One region of the Paenibacillus sp. FSL H7-0940 genome, then DNA from elsewhere that is predicted to be linked to it. Evidence: predicted binding sites of a transcription regulator. Region 1 holds the regulator's gene; each other region holds the start of a gene.
What was found. Region 1 encodes Rex, which represses fermentation and respiration genes when NADH is low (regulators of the CRP and FNR family bind a similar motif). Its sites were predicted from a motif close to TTGTGAAATATTTCACAA; they were not measured.
Positions count from the first base shown of each region.

Region 1 (3,993 bases):
GAAGCCAGCGGTCAATTCCGCAGCAAATCTCTCCAGCTGTATGCTGTACCTGTAGATGTCAGTGCACAACTTAAGGATTTATTTTTTGATAAAAAGAAAAGTGTTGTGCTTACATCGGCTACGCTTTCGGTAGATAAATCATTCCAGTTCATGATTGAACAGCTTGGCTTGCAGGAAGCTTCCGAGAATAATCGGTTGTTAACGTCGATGCTGCCATCACCTTTCAACTATCGCGATCAGGCACTTCTGGTGATTCCGCGTGATTTCCCGAGTGTGAAGGGTAGTGTGGGTGATGCGCACTTTGTTAATATGCTGGTGCAATCACTTGCAGAGACGGCAATTGCCACGCGTGGACGCATGATGGTTCTGTTTACTTCATACAAGATGTTGCGACAGGTCTATGATCCGCTGAAGGAGGCGCTATCTGGTAACGACATCTCGTTGCTTGGGCAAGGCGTTGACAGTGGAAGCCGCTCCAAGCTGACTCGCAGGTTCCAAGATGCCAAAGCTACGGTACTTCTGGGTACAAGCAGCTTCTGGGAGGGTGTAGATATCCCGGGAGAGGCGCTAACCTGTCTCGCTATTGTGCGACTGCCTTTCCAGCCACCGAATCATCCGTTGGTGGAAGCCAAGAGTGAGTTGCTTCAGGAACAGAAGAAAAATCCATTCATGAAACTGTCCGTGCCGCAAGCGGTCATTCGTTTCAAGCAGGGATTTGGCCGGTTGGTGCGTACAGCGAAGGACAGAGGAATTGTCATTGTTTATGATACACGGGTGATTGAAGCGTATTATGGTAAATTCTTTTTGTACTCATTACCTGGTCCCAAAATGGAGCACATGCTCACGGAGCAAATGGTTCCACGAATTACCGAGTGGTTGGAAAAACCTGCTAATGAACAAAAATAATGGTTGTTTTGTTCGTTATATCATTGCATGACACTATCGTTTGGCGTTAAACTTTATTAGATATTTCCGTATCCGATTAAAGCAGTTGCACGTAAGAACTTATAACCTAAATTACAAGGAGCATTCTGTATAAAATGTCACGTTTATCTTTGAGTTTTATACAGAATGCTCATCTTTTCATCTATTATTTTATCGTGGCCTTGGTAAGGGGGAGCAAGAATGAAATCGGATAAAATTTCGGAAGCGGTGGTACGACGCCTGCCTGTTTACTTGCGTTATTTGAACGAGTTGCATCAGCGTGAGGTGGCTACTGTTTCTTCTCAAGAGCTTGGACAGAGGCTGGATCTGAATCCGGCCCAAATTCGTAAAGACCTGGCTTACTTCGGTGATTTTGGTCGTAAAGGGATCGGGTATGATGTATCCTATTTGATCGAGAAAATTCGTCACATTCTCAAAATCGATCAGCAAATTAATGTAGCTCTGGTAGGCGCGGGTAATCTCGGACAGGCCTTGTCCAACTATAACGCGTATCTGAAAGACAACATGAAGATTGTTGCTGTATTTGATGCATATGGACCGAAGATTGGTAGTCAAATCAACAGTTTGACGGTAAAACCAATGGATGAATTGACGGAAGCGGTTAAAACGGAAAACATTCGCATCGGAATTATCACGGTTCCGGATACGGAAGCCCAAAATGTAGCCGATCAGCTTATTGAATCAGGAATTGAAGCGATCCTTAATTTTGCACCAACCATTCTAAAAACACCGCCGCATATCCGCATTCACCATGCTGACTTTACAACGGATCTGCTTAGTTTGGCCTATTACTTGGAGACTGGAAAGGACGACGAGGAAGATGACAACAAATAGATGGGTAATTCACAACGGCAAATTTGCCGTTAATGAAGGCGGCACAACATGGAACGTGGTCCACGGATACATGGTTGTTGAGAATGACAAGATTGTGCATATTGGTGAGACATTGCCGGATGAAGACAAAAATTGTACCAAAGTGGATGGAAAAGGACTGTTCTTCCTGCCGGGTCTGATCAATACGCATGGTCATGCAGCGATGTCGTTGCTCAGAGGGCACGGAGACGATCTTGCATTGCAAGTATGGTTGCAGGAAAAAATGTGGCCGATGGAAGCGAAAATGACTTCAGAAGACGTATATTGGGGAACTTCGCTATCGGTGCTTGAAATGTTGAAAGGCGGAACTACAGCTTTCCTGGACATGTACGATCACATGGATCAAGTTGCCAAAGTTGTGGAGCAATCCGGCGTTAGAGCAGCACTGGCACGTGGTGTAATCGGGTTGTGCTCGGAAGAAGAACAATTGCGGAAGCTGGAGGAGTCGGCTGCGTTTGCGCGTGAGTGGAATGGACAGGCAGATGGTCGCATTACAACCGTAATCTCGCCACATGCACCATATACATGCCCTCCTGACTACATAGAGAAGCTTGTGCAGGTCGCGAACGACCTAAACCTTCCCCTTCATACACATATGTCGGAAACGCTTCGTGAAGTCGAGCAGAACGTGGCTGATTATGGACTGCGTCCTGTGGCACATCTGGAGAAACTGGGCTTTTTCTCTCGTCCATCCCTGGTTGCACATGCGGTGCATCTGAATGATGAAGAGATTGAGATTCTGGCCCGTCATGATGTGGCTGTATCCCATAACCCGGGAAGTAACCTGAAACTCGCTTCCGGTGTTGCGCGGGTACCTGCGTTGCTGAAAGCAGGAGTTACCGTGTCACTCGGAACAGACGGACCGGCAAGCAACAACAACCTGGATATGTTCGAGGAAATGAGACTGGCTGCATTGATCCACAAAGGTGTATCTGGTGACCCGACGGCAGTGCCAGCAGGCGAAGCGTTACTACTCGGAACGTCATACGGTGCCAAATCTATCTTCTTGAACAATACCGGAGCACTCCAGGTCGGCATGAAGGCTGACTTTATCGCCTTGGACATTGAACAGGCACATTTCTATCCACATACAGACCTGATCTCACATACAATCTACTCGGCTTCTGCCAAGGATGTTGAGCACGTATGGGTGGATGGGAAACAAGTGGTGAAACATGGCGAATGCCTGACGCTGGATGAAGAACGCATTTTGTGTGAGTCTCAATTGGCATTTGATGGTCTGCTTGCTCGTTAATTGCAGGACAGCATCATAGGGAAAGGAAGTTCGGCTTTTGAAGAAAAAAAAGAAGTGGATATGGATTTCGCTGCTTGCACTGGTTCTGATTCTGTTTGGACTTCAGCGTTATTACGTCCATGTCACGCAGGACCAACGCAAGGAAGAAGCGCTCGCCATACAAGCAGCACAGGAGCAACTGGGCATTACATCCTATGATGAATTGCGCAAGTACATCTGGGGAGACAAAGAAGGCTCTGACAACATCTACTGGACCCTGATCGGCAAAAACAAGGATAACCAGGATGTTATGGTCTGGGTTAAATTCGATGCAAACAATCAACCGGTTAAGGGTGCAAACGCTGTACACAGTGAGCTGCTGCAGAATGGTATGTCCGAAGCACAGATACGCAATCGCTTCAGTTCTGAAGTTCCTGCCGGTGAGATTAAACGAATCATGCCTGGAGTTGTGAATGGAATATATGTGTGGCAAGTGTATTATAAAGACGGTACGCATAACCACTATCGCTTTTATCGTTTTAGCAACGGAGAACAGGTGGACTTGGTCTACACACTCCCGAACAGCTAGAACAAATAGAGTGACATAACTAGAGAATTAAAGAAATGAAAGAACCGGCAGACGGATATCCGACTGAACCGGTTCTTTGTGTTGCTTGTAAATATATTTGATTTAAATAGTTAAAATTAATAATTTATTCATATTTTCGCCTTCGAAATTGTATATACGATGTGATATACTCAGATATGTACTCAAAGTTACATTCAAAAACAAATAATCCTGTCGAAATTCTCGCAGGAGTCAATGTACACATATTCGTATATACCAATAAGCCAGTAGGTTGGGCCAAAATCTGGGAGGGGTAATTCACTTGAAGCTAAAAGTATTGCCTATTGCTATAACTGCCGTCATTTCAGCCGTT
Region 1 covers NZ_CP150280.1:1,348,509-1,352,501, forward strand. The annotation lists gene dinG (ATP-dependent DNA helicase DinG) at 1-906, shown strand, start outside; gene MHB71_RS06095 (redox-sensing transcriptional repressor Rex) at 1,126-1,779, shown strand; gene MHB71_RS06100 (amidohydrolase) at 1,766-3,073, shown strand; gene MHB71_RS06105 (DUF5590 domain-containing protein) at 3,111-3,641, shown strand; gene MHB71_RS06110 (hypothetical protein) at 3,943-3,993, shown strand, end outside.

Region 2 (3,993 bases), 680 kb from region 1:
TCCGATCCGGCAAAGATGACCAGCGTGAGCGCGAGTCCGAAGGACATGCCCATCAACATGGTTTGCAGTGGTGACTGTGCCGCTAGGAGCGGAGCACCAATACTGAAGATCAGAACGATGCCAAGCCCTACATAGGCACCAGCCATCAAGGCAGCAACCATATATCGTGACAGGCTTGCGTTCATTTGATCCCGTTTTTTAACCGCAGCTTCAATAATTCCCTCAACACTTGGTGTATACATCACGGTTTCCCCCATTATTTTGCATCAATCTTTGAACGTTTCGCTATATTTCGATCCAAACCTGGCCGTTCTCTACCTTTACCGGATACATCTGTACTTGACCGTTGTCCGGTGCTTGCACAAGACCTGTAGTCAGGTCAATTTTCCAATCATACAGCGGATCGTACAGATAATGCCCGGACACGATGCCTTCAGCCAGCGGCCCACCCTTAGGATGGGGGTTGTGATTATCCGCAGCGAAGATGGTACCATCCGATGCAAGAAAGACAGCAAGCTGATGATCCTTAATCTCAACTACTCTTCCGATTCGTGGCAGGAATTCTTCAACTACTCCGGCAGGGAAGTAGGTGCCTGATTGTTTTGTCGTCATCTTAAACCACTCCTTATCTATATTTAACATTCCGGCAGTATTAATCTGCAAGCTTACTTATGGACGAGCTGATACTTCGATGCCATGGAACATTTTACTTTGGCCTTCTTCATTGCGAATCGCTTTTTGCCAAGGTTCTTCAACATGCTCAAGTGCAAATTCAATCCGCTGCATCAACGCTTTACGTTCCTCAAGGTTATCCACAACAACCGAACGAATATGCTCCAGACCCATGCGTTCCACCCACTCGGACGTCCGTTCCAGATAGTTACCTGTCTCGCGGTAATATTGCATGATGGCGCCGCACAGTTCAATCAACTCTTCATCCGTTTTCACTTTGCATAAGGAATCAGCCAGTCTTGCTTTAATACCGCCGTTACCACCGATGAAGATCTCCCAGCCTCCGTCGTTACCAACGATACCGATATCTTTGGTACATGCCTCTGCACAGTTTCGCGGACAACCGTTGACGGCATATTTAAACTTGGCTGGCAGATCCAGACGTTCGAATTTACGTTCGATGCGAGCACCCATGGCCATGGAATCCTGTGTACCGAAGCGGCAGAATTGGGAGCCGACACATGTTTTGACCGTACGCAGCGATTTGGCGTATGCATAACCTGAAGGCATATCCAGTTCAGCCCAGACTTTGGTCAGATCTTCTTTTTTGACACCAATCAAGTCGAGACGCTGACCGCCAGTCACTTTGACTGCTTTCACATCATATTTGACCGAAACGTCAGCGATGCGTTTGAGGTCTGCCGGTGTAGTTACACCGCCATACATCCGAGGTACAACCGTATACGTTCCATCTTTTTGAATATTCGCGTTCATACGTTCGTTAACAAAACGGGATTCTTTCTCATCTTCGTGTGTGTCTGGTGCAATCATGCCAAGGTAATAGTTGATCGCCGGACGACATTTGGAACAACCTTCTGGCTGACTCCAACCCAGTACATTCATGACCTCTTTGGTCGTTTGTAATCCTTTTTCACGAATCTCGGCTACGATTTCATCTCGACCCATGGAAGTACATCCGCAGATGCCCTGTTTGGCTCCAGTACTGAAACTGTCTCCAAGTACATATTGCAGAATCTGTTCCACAACCGGTTTACACCCACCGCAAGAGCGTGTTGCACCGGTACAGGCTTTGATTTCATCAACAGTGGTAAGGCCCTGGTTTGTAATTACATCAACAATGGCTCCTTTGGTTACCCCGTTACATCCACAGACGATTTCGTCCTCGGGCATCGTTTCAACAGAAGTTGCTTTCTTATGACCGCCGCAGCCTGTACCCATGAGTGAACCGTACAATTCCTCGGTCATTTCGGTTTGATTTTTAATCAGTTTCTGCAATTCGGCAGAATCCGTAATGTCACCGAAAAGAACAGCGCCGACCATTTTATTATCACGAAGCAGAATTTTTTTGTAAGTCCGTTTCCAGTCATCTTTGTGCGAAATGACGGTGTGCTCTGGACTGTCGATGAATTCACCGGTTGAAAAGACATCTACACCTGAAATTTTCAATTTCGTGGATACTACAGAACCTTCATACGGAGCCGTTTCGACACCGCAGATATGTTTCGCCAGAATCATACCTTGTTCAAACAATGGGGCAACGAGGCCGTAACATACCCCGCGGTGCTCTGTACATTCCCCGACCGAGTACACATTCTCAAGTGAAGTCTGCATATAGTCATTCACGACAATACCCCGATTCACTTCCATACCGCTTTCGCGGGCTACAGCCGTATTGGGTTTAATGCCTACAGCCATGACCACAAAATCAACATTCAGAACCGTATCATCTGCAAAACGTATCCCTTCAACACGTTCGCCGCCCAGCAGTTCGGAAGTCTGCGCACCCATCTTGAACCGGATACCCTGACGTTCGAGTTCTGCCTTCAACATGGCTGAAGCTTGTGGATCAAGCTGACGCTCCATCAGATCTTCCATCAGATGCACTACAGTAACTTCCATGCCAAGTTGTACCAATCCTTTGGCAGCTTCAAGGCCTAGCAGTCCGCCCCCGATAACGGCCGCTCTTTTATACTGTTTGGCAGCATCCAACATGACATTGCAATCGGCGATATCGCGGAAACCGACAACACCCTCTTTGTCATGTCCCGGGACGGGTAGAATGAAGGAGTTGGAGCCAGTCGCAATGATAATTTTGTCATAAGGAACGCGAGTTCCATCTTCAGTCACAACTTCGTGCGTCTCGGCATCGATTCGTGTAACCGTTGTGCCTGTGTGCAGCGTAATGCCGTAATCTTCATACCAGTGAAGGTCGTTCAGCACGATATCGTCCAGTGTTTTGCTTCCTTCCAGTACATAAGACAACATAATGCGGTTGTAGTTAGGATAGGGCTCTGTGCCAAAAACGGTAATATCAAATCGCGTAGTTAATTTCAAAATTTGCTCAACGGTACTGATTCCAGCCATACCGTTACCAATGATAACGAGTTTCTCTTTTTTTCCGTTCATGTGTGTATGCCTCCTTGAATAGACGCTGTACATTACTCAAAATTTTAGTGGTTTATATTTGAAATTATACAAGTAGTTGACGACAGTTTATGTGATTTAATTCACTAATAAGGATAGAAGAGTCATAAATATAATAGTGTGAGCCCCATCACAGAAAGTTATATTTATTTTCATACAAATAAGAAATGCGAACTATTGTTCTTATTTTGTTTTCGTTGTAAAATCGGAACTGGGCCGTATTGTTCCCGATTTCTTCGAAAGGACGTTTTTGCATCATGATGGGAAGATCCCACCTTATTATCGGGACAGGCGTGTCGCTTTCTGTTCTGCAGTTGGCCGGTATGCCAGTGACAGCCCCGGCAGTTACGGTTGCACTGATTGGTTCGTTATTGCCTGACATTGATGAGCCAAATTCGCTGCTGGTATCCAGAGCCTTACCTAACAGTCTGATCAGGTTGTTACAGACGATTCTGTTGCCCACAGCTGTATTTGTGTACTTCTATGTTCATGCCAAACCATGGAACCTGTTGCTTGCGATCCTCATTGCGCTTGTGTCATTCCTGCCTTCGCGTTCGCTTCGCAAAGTGTTGATGTTTGCGATTGGACTCGGACTGGTTTTCTATGGTCACGCATTTGCACCGTGGAATCTGATTGCAGGCAGCCTGCTTATGCTGTGCACCACGCTAACTCATAGGGGATTAACGCATACCTTATATGGAACTGCGGTATGGGCTGGTTTACTCTACAGCACGACCCAGCAGCAGGGCCCGGAGATCTGGGTAGCGGGAGGCACGGCATATGCGATGCATCTGTTGGCCGATTCACTCACCAATCGGGGTATTCGTCCGTTACCACCGCTCAAGTGGCGCATACGGGTGAATCTGATGAGTACAG
Region 2 covers NZ_CP150280.1:665,510-669,502, forward strand. The annotation lists gene MHB71_RS02745 (formate/nitrite transporter family protein) at 1-242, opposite strand, end outside; gene nirD (nitrite reductase small subunit NirD) at 286-612, opposite strand; gene nirB (nitrite reductase large subunit NirB) at 670-3,099, opposite strand; gene MHB71_RS02760 (metal-dependent hydrolase) at 3,375-3,993, shown strand, end outside.
Region 2: nirB (nitrite reductase large subunit NirB) is a predicted target of Rex. The motif match lies at 3,189-3,206, and genes of this name have one in related genera.

Region 3 (3,993 bases), 2.8 Mb from region 1:
TTTTCTGTAATCGTAAACGTCTTTCGGATACCGGCTTTTGCTCTTCCGTGATCTTATTGACCTTGTTATTCATGTCCACAGATGAATGCGTAGCCCCTCTTACTTGTAATGAACCGAGCGGGGAAAGTGATTGAATGCGATCAACAATTCTCCGGCCAAATACAATCGCTTCTGATAAAGAGTTGCTTGCCAGACGGTTAGCTCCGTGCACTCCTGTAGAAGACACCTCACCACAAGCAAATAATCGTGAGAGGCTGCTCTCTCCACTTAAATCCGTTTTCACTCCACCCATCATGTAATGGGCAGCAGGTGCAACGGGAATCCAGTCCGTTGTCATGTCCAATCCATAACGCATACAAGTCTCATATATGGTAGGGAACCGATGCTTGATCATCTCTGGCTGTTCATGTGTAATGTCCAGGTACACAAAGGTACTGTTGGTAGACTCCATCTCACTAACAATCGCTCGTGCCACGATATCGCGTGGGGCCAGTTCAAGCTGGGCATGATAACGATCCATGAAGCGCTCACCCTTCACATTGCGCAAATATGCTCCTTCGCCGCGTACGGCTTCTGACACAAGGAAGCGCGGGGCCCCAGGGTAACAAAGAGAGGTGGGGTGGAATTGGATAAATTCCATGTCACGAACAATAGCCCCAGCCCGATAAGCCATGGCTACACCATCGGCAGTAGCTACATCGGGATTCGTCGTGTATCGGTACAGTTGTCCTGCCCCACCAGAGCAAAGAACGGTTGCCTGTGCCTTCACGAACACTTGCGATCCGTCATCCTTCTGAACCAGAGCGCCAATGCATTCCCCTCGATCTCGATCTGTAATCAGGTCAACAACAAAATGCTCATCCCATACTTCAATCCCCGGATGCTCATTCACTTCAACAGCAAGCGCACGTACAATCTCATATCCCGTTGCATCTCCGTTGGCATGCAAAATACGGCGGTGGCTATGCGCACCTTCCTGCGTCAACGCCAACTCGCCGTTCTCCAGATCAAATAAAGTACCCAAACGAATCAGTTCCTTCACTCCGTCAGGACCCTCATTCACCAATACCTCTACCGCTTCGGAGCGGCATAAGCCCGCTCCTGCTACAAGTGTATCCTGCAAATGGTAAGCAGGTGAATCATCCTCAGCAATAACCGCAGCGATGCCTCCCTGCGCATATCTGGTGTTACTTTCAAGTAATGACTTCTTCGTAATCATTAATACACGTTGTTGTCCACTTGCCTTAATGGCGGTGAACAGACCAGCAATCCCTGAGCCTATAACCAGTACATCCGTCTCTACCATGGGTAGCGCAGACAGATCAAAATCAACTAAATATTGCGGTATCATGTTATTCACCTGTCTTGGAGCAAGAGTAGCGCATCCTACTTTACCAACAACATGCGCTCTAGTGATTCTCTGGCTTTGTCGGCAACGGCCGGTGGCACGTAGATTTGCGGCTTCATCGTTTCCAGGCATTTCACCAGTTTCTTCAAGTTGTTCACCTTCATGTTGGGACATACGAGGAACTTGGTAGCAAAGTGGAACTGTTTATCCGGACTATCCAGACGAAGCTGATATCCTGTACCATCTTCGGTACCTACGATAAATTCCTTCGCTGATGAATTTTTGCAATACTCCAGAATGGCTGTTGTGCTGCCTACAAAATCACCCATTTCTACAACCTCAGGGCGACACTCTGGATGGACAACAAACTCTGCATTTGGATGCTTGGCTCTCATCTCTACCACATCTTTGACTGTAAGCATATCGTGAGTGTTGCAGTAGCCTTCCCAGATAATCATTTTCTTGTCTGTATGCTGCTGCACATAATGTCCCAGGTTTTTATCCGGTACCCAGATAATTTCGTCGGAATCCACCGATTGAATAACCCGTACCGCATTCGCTGAAGTACAGCAGATGTCAGTCTCTGCTTTGATCTCAGCCGAGGAATTAATATAAGTAACTACCTTGGCATTAGGATGCTGTGCTTTCAATTTGCGTAGTCCATCCACATTCACCATATCTGCCATTGGGCAGCCCGCACGTTCGTCCGGGATAATAACTGTTTTATTTGGCGCCAGAATTTTAGCGCTTTCACCCATAAAATGAACACCACAGAAAACGATCACATCCGCATCTGTTTGTGCTGCCTTCTGAGCTAACAGAAACGAATCTCCACGGAAGTCGGCAACCTCCTGTACTTCGTCACGTTGATAATAATGGGCAAGAATAATGGCATTACGTTCCTTCTTCAACTCCATAAGCCGCTCACGCAGCTCGCGGTTCATCTCAGCCTTGCGCTCTAAAGCCAGAGCTTCCACCTGTGATCCTCTCCTTTATCGGGACAGCGTCATGCGCTGTTTCGTGGGCTAACCTAAGTCGTTATCTTCGCTTGAGAAACGAATCACAAGCGGTTTAACAACTAATTTACACAACGTTCACGACTCTGTCAATAAATGAAAAAGGCCCGGAACAGCGCTGTAATCACCTGTTTGCTAACTGGTTCGCCATCTAACTCCCGTTTATCTTTATCTATCCTTATTTAAAATAATGGATAAAAAAAAGAGAGCCCCGAGGGCTCTCTTGATTTCACCTGCTATCATTAGCCAGATGTATTGTGCATTAAGACGTTGGCTTCGTTCCGCCATCATCCGGGTTATTGTTATTACCCTTTTCCAGATTCGGAGCTTCGTTTGGAATATCTCCGGCTGGTGGCTCAGGCGTTTCATCTTTACCTTGAATACGAACACGCACATCACCGATGGTGTCGATGATTGGCTCTCCGCCTTCAGTTGGTGTGCCTTCACCATCATTGTCATTCTCTGCTTTTGGAGTCAAAGAACCTGTTTCGATCAATTGCTTGATCTGATCCATTTCTAAAGTCTCTACCTCAAGCAAAGTTTGAGCGATCAGGTGCATCTCTTTTGAATGTTTAACAAGCAAGTCCTTACACTTCTCATAACAGTCATTAATAAAGCGTTGCATTTCCTGATCAATCTCGTAAGCAATGGAATCCGAGTAATTCTGTTCATGACCGATATCCCGACCAAGGAATACCTGTCCTTGTGAACTTCCGAATTGCATAGGTCCCAATTTCTCACTCATACCGTATTCCATAACCATGCTGCGAACAATACCTGTCGCTTGCTGGAAGTCACTATATGCACCAGTACCAATTTCTCCGATGAACAATTCTTCAGCTACACGACCTCCGAGAAGGCCGGTTACTTTATCAAGCAACTCGTTTTTGGTAACCAGCATACGGTCTTCTTTAGGTAACATGATTACATATCCACCCGCACGTCCGCGCGGAATGATGGTCACTTTATGTACCATATCGGCATGTTCCAGGAAGTATCCTACAATGGTATGACCTGCTTCATGATAAGCAACAATGCGTTTCTCGCGATCACTGATGACACGGCTTTTCTTCTCCGTACCGACAATAACACGGTCAATCGCTTCGTCGACTTCTTTCATGGAAATATCTTTACGGTTACGACGTGCTGCAATCAGCGCCGCTTCGTTCAAGAGATTCTCCAAATCCGCACCAGAGAAACCTGTTGTACGCTTCGCGATAATATCCATCTTCACATCGTTGGTCAGTGGTTTATTACGGGAATGTACTTTCAGGACAGCTTCACGACCTCTTACATCAGGGCGGTCAACCGTAATTTGACGGTCAAAACGTCCAGGACGCAACAAGGCAGGGTCCAAAATATCTGCACGGTTCGTTGCGGCTATGATGATAATACCTTCGTTAACTCCGAATCCGTCCATCTCAACGAGCAACTGGTTGAGTGTCTGTTCACGTTCATCGTGACCACCACCGAGACCAGCACCACGCTGACGTCCTACAGCATCAATCTCATCGATAAAGATGATACATGGGGCATTTTTCTTCGCATTTTCAAACAAATCACGTACACGTGATGCACCGACACCGACGAACATTTCAACGAAGTCGGAACCTGAAATCGTGAAGAATG
Region 3 covers NZ_CP150280.1:5,620,367-5,624,359, forward strand. The annotation lists gene nadB (L-aspartate oxidase) at 1-1,351, opposite strand, end outside; gene nadA (quinolinate synthase NadA) at 1,387-2,325, opposite strand; gene ftsH (ATP-dependent zinc metalloprotease FtsH) at 2,627-3,993, opposite strand, start outside.
Region 3: nadA (quinolinate synthase NadA) is a predicted target of Rex. The motif match lies at 2,397-2,414, and genes of this name have one in related genera.

Region 4 (3,993 bases), 2.3 Mb from region 1:
GTGTAAGTGGTTTCGGTTCGGATATTCCTGTGCACCATTGGCCCATTCAACTGTTGTTTACGCTTCTTCGGGTCCAGCATCATGGCACCTCCCCAAGCAATTGCTGTACAGCATGATCCAACAGCTCCAGCTCGACAATCCGGGCCAGTGCATCTTCATCCTCCAGTGCTGTCTCAAGGAAATGTCGGACTGCCCCGTGTCGTTCCCCTCGTAGTGCCAGCGCACTGCCGGATAATTGCTGATAATCCCGGCGACTAGCATCATCCTGAATATCGACTGCATGCACCAGAGCTAGTGCTTCTTCCACACGTCCAGTCTCCTGGTAAATGCGGAATTTCCAATGTCTCGCCGTTTCTCCGCCAAGTTCGTCCAGGATACGCAGGGCATTTCCGTAATCATCATTCATACGCAATAGTTCCGCTCGTACAAGTTGATCTTCTCCTGCCTCAAACCAGCGACAGAGCTGTTCATAATGATGCCGTTCTTGTTCATCTGCTGCACTAATTCCATATACCCGCAGGGCGTCCTCCAACTGTCCAGCCCGGGCATGGATGGCAGACAGGAATCGATAATGGGAGACCACACAATCACTGCGACCATTCATGACCGCATGGGTGAAGGCCTCTTGCAACGAATGGACGGCCCGCGGATCTTCAAGCAAGTACTCATAGGCTGCCAGCAAAAAGGATATCGTCTCATGTGCACCTGCTTTGGCACGGAGCTGACGGTAGAAGTCGGCACGTACACTGCATTGAAGCAGGGTGACACTATCCGGAGTGCCTGACAGGATCTGCCGCAGCGCATGCAGGAAGAGCAATTCGTAGTCCCGGAGAGGGACTTCGAGATCATCCTTTTGCATCGTACCCGCAGGTGCAGGGTCTTCTCCGCCCAGCCAGATAGCACGTACGCCTTGGAATAACAACTTCATATAACGTGTTTCGGAGGATGTGCCTACCAGATCGGCGATGCCGACCAGTTTGGAAATACTGCTCTCCCATAGCGGAGATTCTGCTTCGTTTCCAGCAGGCTCAGGGAGCAGGGCAATACATAGCTCAGGCTCCAGCGAAGCTGTAGCCATTAGCCAGTAGGGATGGGCGACCACGGCTACGGTGCGAGGTTCCAGCAATAGCTGCTCAGCCTCAGGGAGGGAGATGACGGTAATGACCGGAGGTACATGTTCTGTTTGCGTCAGGCTGCTGACATAGTAGACCTCTCCCTCGATCGACAGCAGTGCAGCAATATCGGGATAGGGAAAGGATGACCAGCCTCCTTTGCGAGGGAAGAGAACATACCGGACAGGGGGCTGTGTTGTACTGGCCTTATCCAGGCTGGTTTCAGCGTCTTCACCTGGTAGTGGTGCAGGTTTTTCCATGAATAGTTCACCTCACCTTGACTGTAATATGGAGCGTCTTCGCTCTGCATGTGCTTCATGCTTTCACTTCATATGTAAAGCCCTCACGGTACTTCGCATGATATGCCTGAGACTAACATATGGGCTTTCCGTCCCAAACATGAGTATCTTCCATGAATAGATGCAGTTGGCATGCTGTGATAATAGGCTGAATTTTATCTTTTGTGTGACCAGGATCACTTTTTTTTGCTTTAGAGACGAAGATTGTGATAATTCTCACATGTATAAAATAGGTAATCTGGCACAATACGTTCATCAACGTATTTGGCGGACAGACAGCGAAGGTGCAGCTTCAATGCCAAATACGCATACTGCGAAGTGAACAGAAAGAAGGGGTAACGGTATGGATCCGATTATGTTATCGCGTATCCAATATGCACTTACAACGATTTTCCATTTCTTTTTTGTCCCGCTATCCATCGGTCTTGTACTGTTGGTTGCAATCATGGAGACGTTGTACGTTGTTAAGGGTAAGGAGATCTACAAAACGATGGCGAAGTTCTGGGGCAAACTGTTCCTGATTAACTTTGCCGTCGGGGTAGTCACAGGTATTCTGCAAGAGTTCCAGTTTGGTATGAACTGGTCCGAGTACTCCCGATTTGTCGGGGACGTGTTCGGTGCGCCACTGGCTATTGAAGCACTACTGGCGTTTTTTATGGAGTCTACATTTATTGGATTGTGGATATTCGGATGGGATCGTTTGTCCAAAAAAGTGCATCTGGCCTGCATCTGGCTGGTGTTTGTCGGCACATTCCTGTCCGCGCTGTGGATTCTGGCAGCCAATTCATTTATGCAACATCCTGTTGGGTTCGAGATTAACAACGGCCGAGCCGAGATGAATGATTTCTTTGCACTCATCACAAATGGTCAGCTTCTTGTCGAGTTCCCACATACAATCTTTGGGGCATTGATGACAGGGGCCTTCGTCGTAACCGGGATCAGTGCCTACAAATTGATGAAAAAGCAGGATGTGGAGATCTTCCGCAAATCGTTTAATATTGCGATCATTATCGCTCTTGTTTCTTCATTCGGCGTCGCATTCTCGGGTCACTTCCAGGCGCAATATCTGGTGGAGACACAGCCGATGAAGATGGCAGCCAGTGAGGGCACATGGACAACGACAGAAGATCCGGCGCCATGGACGGTGGTCGCTTTTATTGACCCAGATAAACAGGAGAGTACGGGTGAGATCAAAATCCCTGGATTGCTCAGTTATCTGTCCTACAGCAAGTTCTCCGGTAGTGTCAAAGGTATGAAGGAGCTTCAAGCTGAGTATGAACAGACGTATGGACCGGGGGACTACATCCCGCCGGTACGGACAACATTCTGGAGTTTCCGCATTATGATCGCAGCGGGTGGTTTAATGATTGCATTGGCGCTATACGGTACGTTCCTAGCCATGCGTAAGAAGCTGGAGGTCGCTGGAAAGTGGTTTATGCGTCTGATGGTGTTCGCCATCTCCCTGCCGTTTATCGCCAATACGTCAGGTTGGATTATGACCGAGGTAGGAAGACAGCCATGGACAGTATTTGGCTATATGACAACCGAAGCCGGGGTCTCGCCGAACGTATCCGCAGGAACGATCCTGTTCTCGACCATCGCTTTTACCGCTGCGTATACGGTTCTCGGAATCGTGATGGTATACCTGTTCGTACGTGAGATCAAAGCAGGACCGTTTGCGGTCGAGAAGCCAGAAGATCACGATGAATCGGCCGATCCGTTCGGCGTGGATGGAGGTTATTCCGTTGTCACTAAGTGAGTTGTGGTTTTTGCTGATTGCCGTATTGTTTGTTGGTTTCTTCTTTTTGGAAGGTTTTGATTTTGGTGTGGGGATGTCTACAGGCATTATCGCCAAAACAGACCGTGAACGTCGGACTCTGATCAACTCGATCGGTCCGTTCTGGGATGGTAATGAAGTATGGCTGATTACGGCGGGGGGAGCAATGTTTGCTGCCTTCCCGCACTGGTATGCCACGTTGTTCAGTGGTTTTTACCTGCCACTTGTGGTGGTGTTGCTTGCCTTGATTGGCCGCGGAGTTGCTTTCGAATTCCGCAGTAAAATGAAACAGCAACGCTGGCGCAAAACATGGGACATCATCATTGTTGTCTCCAGCGCGCTCTTGCCTTTCCTGTTCGGCGTGGTCTTTGCCACATTGATGAAAGGTCTGCCCATTGATGGGGAGATGCAATTGCGTGCAGGATTCCTCGATATTGTTAATCCGTACACCGTGATTGGCGGCTTGAGCGTAACGCTACTGTGTCTGGTTCATGGATTGCTGTTTGCATCACTACGAACAGTAGGTGATCTCAGAGAGCGTGCCTTGAAGACAGCGCAAAAATTGATGCTGCCGCTGGCTGCACTGCTCGCTGTTTACGCGTTAATGACGTATTTCATGACCGATGTGTTCGCCGTACGCGGCTGGGCTCTTTGGATCATGGTTGTACTTGGCGCAGTTTCGCTTGCACTTGCGGCATACTTTGTTCGTCAGAAGCGTGAAGGCTGGGCTTTTGGTATGACAGGGGCAGTGATTGCAATTGCCTTTGCCTCGGTCTTTATCGGACTTTTCCCAAGAGTGATGGTG
Region 4 covers NZ_CP150280.1:6,105,093-6,109,085, forward strand. The annotation lists gene MHB71_RS26945 (glycosyltransferase) at 1-83, opposite strand, end outside; gene MHB71_RS26950 (hypothetical protein) at 80-1,372, opposite strand; gene MHB71_RS26955 (cytochrome ubiquinol oxidase subunit I) at 1,755-3,170, shown strand; gene cydB (cytochrome d ubiquinol oxidase subunit II) at 3,115-3,993, shown strand, end outside.
Region 4: MHB71_RS26955 (cytochrome ubiquinol oxidase subunit I) is a predicted target of Rex. The motif match lies at 1,616-1,633, and genes of this name have one in related genera.